DNA from 2 places in the Paenibacillus sp. HWE-109 genome. Region 2 is predicted to be linked to the other one. Evidence: predicted binding sites of a transcription regulator. Region 2 holds the regulator's gene; the other holds the start of a gene.

Region 1 (5,157 bases), 1.2 Mb from region 2:
GATATCCTCAAATAGATCGAGCTGATGCGTGCTGTCATCTGTCAATTGAGACAGATCTACAGCTAAATGCGTGATGGGATCTCCGTTCCAATTTTTCTTGAACAATTCACGCGCTGCTGTAACAACATGGTGCTCTAGACAAGTCGGCGAAGGTATGGTCATCTGCCTCGAAAATCCTCTCGTCATCGTTCCGGCGCTAACTGTCACTACACGCCCCATGCTCTTGTTTCGTCTGCTTGTTCGGCATACTTCAATCACTAATTCAATCATTAGCGGCTCGATATCCTCCATTGTCTGGTATTTCGTTGACTGTACAGTTCTGCCTCGAGTAATAGATTGCGGCTTCGCAAAAGCTCTTGCAACGACTGGGCTGGGATCAATCCCGCGCGCTGTTTGCCAATAATATTCGGCTTTAATATCGCTTTGTCGTCCCATCCTAATTCGCATGCGCCTTTTGAATTCTGCAAGCTCTAACCGTGCTATATCACCGATAGTATTCAATCCCATTTTTACAAAGTGAGCAGTCATCCGAGACCCTACCATGTACATTTGTGAGACAGGTAACGGCCATAGTATGGACTCGATCTGATCTACTGGCAATTCAAACACGCCACTTTCGCTCTTCTTCGCGAAGTGGTCAGTGGCCATTTTCGCGATCACTTTGTTTGAAGAAATGCCAGCACGAATCCAAACTCCCGTAGAAAGCATAACTTTTGTTTGCATCTGGCGTGCAATTTCTACTGGTGATCCGAAAAGCGACGTTGAACCTGTTACATCAACAAATTGCTCGTCAATGCTCCACGGCTCAACCAAGTCGGTGAAGGTTTCATAAATTTCCGTAATGAGTGTAGAGACATCAATGTACGTCTTCATTCTTGGTCGGACTATAGTAAGATCTGGGCAAGCAGCAAGAGCTTCAAAATTTCGCATCGCAGTTGATACACCATAAGATTTCGCAATGGGACAAGCAGCTAGTACAATACCGCTCTTACGGGCAGGGTCACCAACCGCTATGGGTTTATTACAAAGCTCTGGGTGCGCCGCTTTCTCCACACTGGCATAAAAGCTCTGACAGTCCACGAGCATAATAGCTCGTTCTGATTTCATAGTCACACCACCCAAATAGAAAACATATGTTCGCTTTTATTGTATGCCATTCTCTGCATTTATTAACCTTAACAAAATTTATTTTCGATTATTTTTCTTGTTTATAAATCAAAATTGCGTTTCGCAATTATGTACATGAGTCATTACTAAAAATTCCCTTGATATATAAGGGTTTTATTAAATTATTCTATTATGTACATGAATTTTTGATAGTCTTGTGGCCATCTTCGCCAGAATTTTATTGGAGCTAATCCCAATTCGCACCCTCACGCCCGTTTGCCGAAGCACTTTGCGCTGGATGGCTTCCGCAATAGTTAAGGGATCTCCGAAGAGCGGCAAGCTGGCCGTGACGTCAAGAAACTGTTCATCAATACTAAAAACTTCAACCAGATCGGTAAATTCTTCGTAGATCTTGGTAATCATAAGAGAAATATCAATATAATGCTGCATGCGCGGGCGCATCACGACCAGTTCCGGGCACTTCTTAAGCGCCTCACCCAGTCGCTCTGCGGTCGAAACACCGTACTGTTTGGCAACGGGACAGGCAGCCAGAATGATGCCGGAACGCAAGGCTGGATCGCCTGCAACCGCAACGGGTTTGTCCTTGAAGCCCGGATGATCCGCTTTCTCAACGCTCGCATAGAAACTTTCGCAATCCGCCAGAAATATAGTGCGTTCCTTTCCTTTGCTCACCGTAATCCCCCTCGCATATTCATAAGCGTGGTCATAAGCTCTGCCTTGACTAAACTGCGAAGCATCGTGAAATGGTGAATGTAACCGCGGACCTTGTATTCAACGTGAATCCCCAAGGCATTCATTTCAGTCTGAATAACTTTAATATCTCTTTGCTTCATGCTGCTTTTGAGCTGCTGCAATTGCGGGTAAATGGCATTCTCGACCTCTCTCAGATAAAAGAGCACATGATTATACACGATTTTGTCCTTGTAAATCTTGAGTTCCTCCATATCCCTTGCCAGCATATCGAGTAAAATGGGTAACAGCGTATACTCCTTGATAATTTGAACATCCTCTTCTGTCTCAATTCTTGAACTGACCTTCATTATCTCCACCACCATACGCGAACATGTATTCGTGTTACTTATTATATACCGAACATGTATTCGTTATGCAAGTGATTTTAAATGGAAATAAAATACTGTCATTTTAAGGCTTAAATTAGGAAGGAAAATTGACATTGCAGCCAAAAAAAACCAGAAACCTCAATGGTTTGCTGGTTTTTTCATAACCTTACATTACTTCAAAACAACCGAAGTTAATGCTATCTCTGCTTGCGATGCTCCTTCCGCCGTGACCTTAAGATGCACCTCGGCAAAGCCGCTGCTTGAACGGACAGCATACGATGTGAGCTCCGCTCCTAAACCTTGATCCGTGCCAACAAGCTGAGCCTGACCAATCGCTGCGATCCCTTGCAGAAAGATCGTGTATTCGCCCGGCCTCAAGAAGTTAAGTCTCAAACTGAACTGATTCGTCTGTATATTCAATACGTCAAAAACAACTGGCGCACTAATGCGAAGTTCCTTCGCGCCTACTGTGATTTTCTGCGTGATCGGGTTCGTTCGCTCTCCCAACAACAAACCGAGCAGCTCGGCTCCCTGATAATTCGGATACAGGTAGTCCGATGTTTCCCACTTAAGCAAGCTTGCTGCATCGTAAAGGTGCGTCGGATAGCGGTTATCTGCTGCGGTTGTTTGCCGTGAACCGCTGACGGATAATCCCTCACTGATCTTACGATAATCAATCCCGCCGCCGTTTAGGTAATTTGTCCACAAGCCAGCTCCGTCCATCGCTTCGTACAGTTCCATGAGAGCAATGCCGTAGTCATGACCGGACCATTGGACTGAACGGCCGAACCAGGTTCCCGGCAAGGGTTTGCCATCTGCTCGGTAGATGGACTGCCCAAAAGCTGCAATAGCTCCGTAACGCATGAACGTATGGCTGCCAAAGGAACTGCCTTGCCCATCCGCTTTATCTACCCCATAGCTTCCGTCATCCCATAGGTAGATAAAAGGGAATCCGCGGTTAGCCCATAATTTGGCGGCATCCAAATAGGTGGTTGAACCTGTCAAAGAGTACGCTTCGACGTTAGCTCTTACGGCCACAGCTGCCGTCTCCAGTTCGGGAATCATGTTTCTAAGCTCCCATGATTGTGAGCCTCTTGGCATCCTAAAGCTCTCATTCATATAGTTCAGGCCTGCGAGACCGTAGGTCGTTGCGACAGCGTTGCCCGTCAATCGGGCTTGCCTCAGCATTTTAAAGAGAAATTCAGCATTCGAGCCTGCAGTCACATCGGTTAACTGCCCCATGTAGGGACTTGTTTGGAATCCTTTGCGGGCGATAAATGTCTGATAGTCCCAATACACACCCTCTGTTACGCTGGATGGATTCACCAGCTTTGCTGCAGCAACCAAAGTGTCTACGTTCACAGATTGCAAGGATTCCATCGTCCTTGCTGCGATTCCTTCCAAGTAATAGGGCAGAATATAACCATATGTGGAATAAGTGCTTCCTACCCCCGTCATAGCAGACGATATTCGCTGTTTCGCAACCTCGTCATATTCGCCATATTTACCCAAGACAGCATAAGGCATAACAAATGCTGAGGTAATTGTTGGCGTAGCTGCGGGACCGATTCGGTTCATCCATTTATTGTCTGCAGCGCTCCACAAATTCTCAAAGCTGGTCAAGATCGCTTCACTTTCCTGCTGCATCGTTCCATGCGCATAAGCAAGCGGCTCCGGAAGCCCGTACTCGTCCGTCCAAGTATGAACAGCGCTTGCAATCTCTGTGCTTCGCTTGACAAACAGTTGGGACTTGAGCGTCCATACCTGGTCAGCCGCCAAGTTAAAAGGCTCCCGAATCGGATTCTCATTATTGGCATTGGCCAAGGTTGTATCGTAAAATGCCGGTATCCCGGTTGCGAAGGTAGTATTTTCATTCATCCCATTCAGGATCGAGGGGATAAACAAACTGAGCTTCGTAGATACGGTCTCATTCCCGCGCTCTAGACGATTCGGCAGACCAAAAAATGCCGAAGGCTGGTCATGTACCCCGTCCCATTTCTGACGAGCATCCCACATCAGCCCAAAGAGCAGATCCCCTTTCCTTATAGCCATTAAGGGCACGGTAATTTTGCGTGGATGAGGGACATAGCGATAGGCATCAACGGTGTCTACGACCGCATTCGTGTCCGAGGATCGATTGTTCTTCTCCATCGCATCGAGCCATTCCAAGCCGGGGAATAGCGCCTCGTTGATATAATCCCCCTGCAGATCTGTCGTAGAACGAATTACTTTATGCTGCGAATCAAGCGCAGGGATCCCAGCTTCCCCCAACAGCATCGTCGGTCCGACAATGGCGGCAACATTTCTTATCCTGTCTGCTTGCAGCGAATGCTTCAATTCCAGGTTGCCGTATACACTGTCAGTGACGCGAACGGCTCCCGACCATTCAGCGCCATCTGGAGCCTGGAAAGAGATCTCGAAATCTCGCGGAGCTAGGGATGACGGTGCCGCCGCATACAATTCCTTTACAGTCAATTGGTCCTGACCGACAATTTCCTGTACGCTTCCCAGAGACGGCATAACGGCGATTCGGCTCCATGCGCCGCTTCTCATAGCTTCCACCCATGCAAAACCATAACCTTCTAGTCCTGTAGTTTCAGGTGAAGGATAGACCAACCGCTCCTCCTCATTCCCGATCACCACGTCATCGGGCTGACCGCTGGCCGGGAGGGCCGTGTTCACACTAAAAATGCGCGATACCCCCCTTGTCGCCGGGATACCAAGGCCTTTTACCGAGAAAACGATAGCCCCTGCTCCCGTGCCCTGCACAGTGGCATTATACGTTAAGGTTACGCTTTCACCAGAAGCCAGTTGAGTGACTGACGCGCCCCCGACTGGCGTGATCTCAAGGAAATCAGGGGCATCCAATTGAACAGACAATCCTGTCGCGCCGGCCCCTATGTTTTCCAGCTTAGCTTTGATAACGAAGCTGTCGCCAGGCGATACGATCTCTTGGGGAGAGGTCTCG
Region 2 (5,157 bases):
ACACTTGTGGTTCCGAACGTGTTCGTTTCTATCATATCAGCGCCAGCGGCGAAGTAAGCTTCATGAATTTTGCGGATAACATCTGGACGTGTAACACAAAGAATTTCATTACATCCATCTAGATCATCGCTTCCGAAATCCTCAGCTGTTAAGTTCTCTTGCTGAATCATCGTACCCATGGCACCATCGAGGATCATAATCTTTTTCTTTAGCTGCTCTTGAATCGGCGGTTTCGACATTACATGACTCCCTTTCAACTTATCCTAAAGCGTATACGAAATAAAAACGACAATTTATGTTAAGATTTAGTGTAACAGAATACGGCTTCTATGAAAAGATTATGAATTATCTTTATTTCCTATAGGATTTATCGGAAAAATTTTTCTTCATCCATCGACAGCCTTCCTCATTTCCACTATAATACATAGTATATTTACTTAGAAAGAGGGATGCAGCATGGCACAAATAAGAATTCGCAATACCAATGAACGAATTGAAGGCGAAGCAGAAGTTAAAGCCTTCTTGGATAGTCAACAAGTTGTCTACGAACACTGGGATCCAAACAAGCTTCCTGAAGCGCTTCGCGAGAAATTCATCCTGAATGATGAAGAGAAAGATCAGATTATCAGCACGTATGAAGAAGAAATTCGCGACCTGGCCGCTAGACGCGGCTACGAAATTTGGGATGTTATCGCACTATCCGATGCAACCCCAAACATCGAGGAGCTCCTGAAGAAATTCGAACAAGTCCATACACATACCGAAGATGAAATTCGGGGCATCGTGTCCGGCAAAGGCATTTTCATTATTAAATCCGAAAGCGAAGTTGGTTATTTCGACGTTGAACTTGAGCCAGGTGACGTCATTTCCGTTCCTGAGAATACGAACCACTTCTTTACCTTAATGGACAACCGCGAAATCGTAGCGGTGCGCCTCTTCATCGAGAAAGATGGCTGGGTTGCTTACAACATCGATGACCCTGAATTTATCAAAGCGTAATTCATATTAATGAACAAAGCCCAACGGCAAAGGACCTAGCGTCCAATGAACCGTTGGGCTTATGTTTGTTTATCTCTCAAGCGTTGGCAATAATCGGTAAAATATCTTGAAGTCGTGTAACTTCATGTACCGGAACTATCTCGTCACCGCTTTGAAGGCCATGATGGTTAATCCAAATGTTACGCATTCCAACGCTGCCTGAGCCTAGAATATCCGTAGTCAGCTTGTCCCCGATCATAATTCCTTCTTCTGCCTGAATGCCGAGCAATCCCAAGGCATGATTAAAAATGGACTTCGCAGGTTTGCCTTCGCCAAACTCGCCTGATATCACAATGTGATCGAAGTAAGCGGCAATAGTCGGCACGCCAGCTAATTTCTCCTTTTGCAAGTCCGGAGAGCCGTTTGTTAAAAGCAGCAATTGATAATTCCCTTTCAATGCATCTAGAACTTGAAATGTCTCTTCATAGACCAAAGGGCGGCTGCGTCGTTCCGCAGGAAACAATTCCCCCAATTTATAACCCAGCTCACGATCTTCGATTCCAAGTGCACGAAGACCCCTTGTCCAAGATTCCGTCCGGTATCCAGGCGCCAGTTCCTCCAATTTACGAAAGTTCTCATTCTCACCTTGCGTAAAATTAGCCCATAACCCCTCAAAAGGATTAATACCAATCATCTTGGTGAATGGAAACGTATCAAATGTTTCATATAAAGCGCGTGCTTCTTTACGAACAGAAGCTTCTAATTCTACGGGATTCACAGCCACATGTTTGGCAGCTTCCGCACAAGTCGCATCAAAAGCTTCTTGCACACTGCGATCATCCCATAACAAAGTGTCATCCAAATCAAAAAGTACAGCTTTCAACGCCATCATTCATATCCCCTTTTGAATGTTGTTTCTATATGAACAAGCAATTACTCTTCGTCCGTAAACTTGATCGAATCAAGTTGAACTTTAAGATTGCCTCGAAAAGCCTCAATGTACTTCCTTCTTAATTCATTTCGCTCATCGATTTCTGCATCTGTTAAGCCCACTGTTTTGGCTTTGCGTGCAAGCTCGTTGATACGTTCGATGTTTTTATCCATTTCGTCGCTCATAAAGATCCTCCCTAGCAAAAATTCAATATGAATATTACTTTGCCATCCCAATTCAGTAATGTCAAGGAAACAACGAAAAGAGACGTAGGAACATGTCCTCGTCTCAGCTAATTAGTGAGTATGAAATCAATCGCTTTAAGAACCAGGCAGGATCAGTACCTGCCCTTCTTGCAATGAACTGGTGGTCAAATGATTGATTGCTTTGATTTTATCGATATAAGAACGAATGTTCTCCCTATTCTTTTTATGTAAGGAAGCAATCTGCCAAATCGTGTCTCCACGTTGAATAACTATTTTCTCTGGTACTACTATTGAGGAGACTTCTCTGATGACAGCTTGCTTGGCTAGTGATGTACTCGTTGTCGTTGCTGCCGGATCCCCCGCATAGGCCTGCACAATTGCACCAAATGAGAACACGGTTCCAAGAATAATTGCTAACAGAACAAAGCGAACAATAGCTTTAGTATAGCCAGAAGTGAAAGTCATCCCTTTGGATGTGTTAGCGGATCTATGAAGTGTACGTGAGTTGGTTGTGTTGGTATAAGCCATATACATGAGTAATCATCTCCCAAACATTTGTTCTTGTATTAGAATAACACGAACAAATGTTTGAGTCAACCCATTTTCTCGAACTTATGTTTGTACGAACTCGGGTTCTATGTTATACTTTGGGTAATGATTCCCAGTATTGGAGTGATAACTATTGAGCAAGATTTCGCAGCGTCAACAAGCTATATTGGATTTCATTAAGAACGAAGTGAAAGATAAGGGGTATCCACCTTCCGTCAGAGAAATCGGCGAAGCTGTTGGACTAGCATCCAGTTCTACCGTACATGGCCATTTGGAGCGTCTTGAGAAGAAAGGTTTAATTCGTCGAGATCCTACCAAACCTCGTGCTATCGAAATTCTGGGCCTCGATGGCGCAGAAACTCACTTTGCCATTTCAGTCGCGCGTGTTCCCTTAGTTGGTAAAGTAACCGCCGGTGTTCCTATTACAGCAACCGAGAATATCGAAGACTACTTCCCGCTTCCCGTGAGCATGGTCAAAGATAATAACGTATTTATGCTTAGCGTAATGGGAGACAGTATGATTGAAGCTGGCATTCATAATGGCGATTATGTCATTGTGAAACAGCAACAAACGGCGAACAACGGGGACATCGTAGTTGCCATGACAGAAGACGATGAAGCCACAGTGAAGCGTTTCTACAAAGAGCGCGATCATATTCGCCTACAACCTGAGAATTCCGCCTTACAGCCGATTCTCCTCAAGCATGTGACGATTTTAGGACGTGTCATCGGCTTGTTCCGGGATATGTAGTCAACCATCTTAGAATAACAAAGAAACCGAGCGGAGATTGTCTCCCTCGGTTTCTTCGTTTCACAGCCTATTCAACCAACTAAAATACAAGTGCCCAGTTCCCGCCACGAAAAATAGCCTCAACCGTGCCATCTTCCAAATAACCATCAATCTCCAGATCCGATGTCCCAATCATGAAATCAACATGAATCAAGCTCGTATTGCCGCCTCGTGCTTTTAATTCATCTGTCGACAAAGAAGCGCCACCTTGGATATTAATTGGGTAACAACTCCCCAGAGCAAGATGACAGGAAGCATTCTCATCAATACCTGTATTATAAAAAATTCGATTCATGTTAGAAATTGGTGAACCGTAAGGCACAAGGGCAACTTCACCCAAATAGCGGGCGCCTTCGTCCATTTCGAGCAACCGGGCCAAATGTTCATAACCTACTTCCGCTTGATAATCAACGACCTTCCCCTCTTCAAAGCGGAACGAAAAGCGATCCACCAAAGCCCCATTGACATTCAAGGGTTTTGTACTTGATACGGTACCGCGAACACCCGTTCTATCCGGCATCGTAAAGACTTCTTCCGTTGGCATATTAGCCACAAAACGGATGCCACTAGCGTTCGCTTTATCGCCGCCTAACCAAATATGATGCGCAGGCAAATCCACCTCCAAATCGGTGCCCGCCGCGCGATAACGCAGGGTTTTGTATTGTTTCTCATTCAGCAGTTTCCGAACACGTTTCAACTGTTCAATGTGAACGCGCCAAGCAGCTACGGGATCCTCTTCATACACCCGGTTCATTTGAAAAATAGCATCCCACATCGCCTCTACCCGCTGATCTTCTGGCAGATCCGCGTACACCTTGGATGCCCAGGCAACTGTCGGCGCTTTAATAAGGCACCAACTAAACGTACTCGTTCGGACATATTGTTGATACTTCGTACGAGCGGTAGCCGCAGCTTTGGAAGCCCTGGAGATTAGACTAGCCTCAATACCTGCGTACAGATCTGGATCTGGCACCTTAATATTCAGCAAGGCCCCGCCATTTTCGACAAATCGCTCCAGCATTTCCGTGTACCAAGTTGGATAATAATCCAATGCCTCATCATGCGCATGTTCAAATTTACTGCGTGTAATCACATCATCCTGCCAATGAACGTGCACGTAATTTGCTCCAGCTTCATAGGCTTTTTTCACAATAAGTCTTGTTAATTCTAAAGATTCCAGCGGAGATTCGACTAACAAATCCTGCCCTTTATTCAAGTTCACACCAATCTTAACGACAAGCTCCGCATATTTTTCCAAATTTCTCGTGAAATCGTCCATTCCTATATTTCTCTCCTTCGTGTGAAAAAGCCCATCCAATTAGGAAACTCCTAATTCTGACGGGATTCTCCTATCGTACATCATTTCGTTCCGAAAATAAAATAGTGCTCTCATCATCCTATCCAATAATATATATCTACTAAACCAATACCCTCACACTTATTTTTCAGAAGAATATGTTAATAGAAACTAAGGAAGGGAGGTAAGTTGGACATGCCTTTTACAACTGGTGTAATTACGAATACGAATACAGGAGCCGCTAACATTGTAGTAAACACAAGAAATATCGATACCCATAACACCGCGATAATAACGGTACAAATCTTTGCTTCTGTGGATTCAACGGTATTTCATACGGACTATGTATCCTCTTATATCGTGCTCGCTAATTCTTTTGATGTTCGTGAGTTTGTTATTGCTGGCA

The links. Region 2 encodes LexA, which represses DNA repair genes until DNA is damaged. Its sites were predicted from a motif close to CGAACATATGTTCG; they were not measured.
Region 1: the regulator LexA is predicted to act here: its motif matches at 2,218-2,231, upstream of LOZ80_RS14080 (YhjD family protein).

Annotation. Positions count from the first base shown of each region.
Region 1 covers NZ_CP091881.1:3,367,523-3,372,679, forward strand. The annotation lists gene LOZ80_RS14070 (DNA polymerase IV) at 1-1,107, opposite strand, end outside; partial or broken gene LOZ80_RS14075 (Y-family DNA polymerase) at 1,324-1,800, opposite strand; gene LOZ80_RS14080 (YhjD family protein) at 1,797-2,168, opposite strand; gene LOZ80_RS14085 (FN3 associated domain-containing protein) at 2,361-5,157, opposite strand, start outside.
Region 2 covers NZ_CP091881.1:2,192,733-2,197,889, reverse strand. The annotation lists gene metH (methionine synthase) at 1-239, opposite strand, end outside; gene LOZ80_RS08745 (1,2-dihydroxy-3-keto-5-methylthiopentene dioxygenase) at 457-999, shown strand; gene LOZ80_RS08740 (HAD family hydrolase) at 1,076-1,867, opposite strand; gene LOZ80_RS08735 (DUF896 domain-containing protein) at 1,912-2,094, opposite strand; gene LOZ80_RS08730 (LysM peptidoglycan-binding domain-containing protein) at 2,230-2,649, opposite strand; gene lexA (transcriptional repressor LexA) at 2,798-3,415, shown strand; gene LOZ80_RS08720 (aminopeptidase) at 3,495-4,733, opposite strand; gene LOZ80_RS08715 (hypothetical protein) at 4,947-5,157, shown strand, end outside.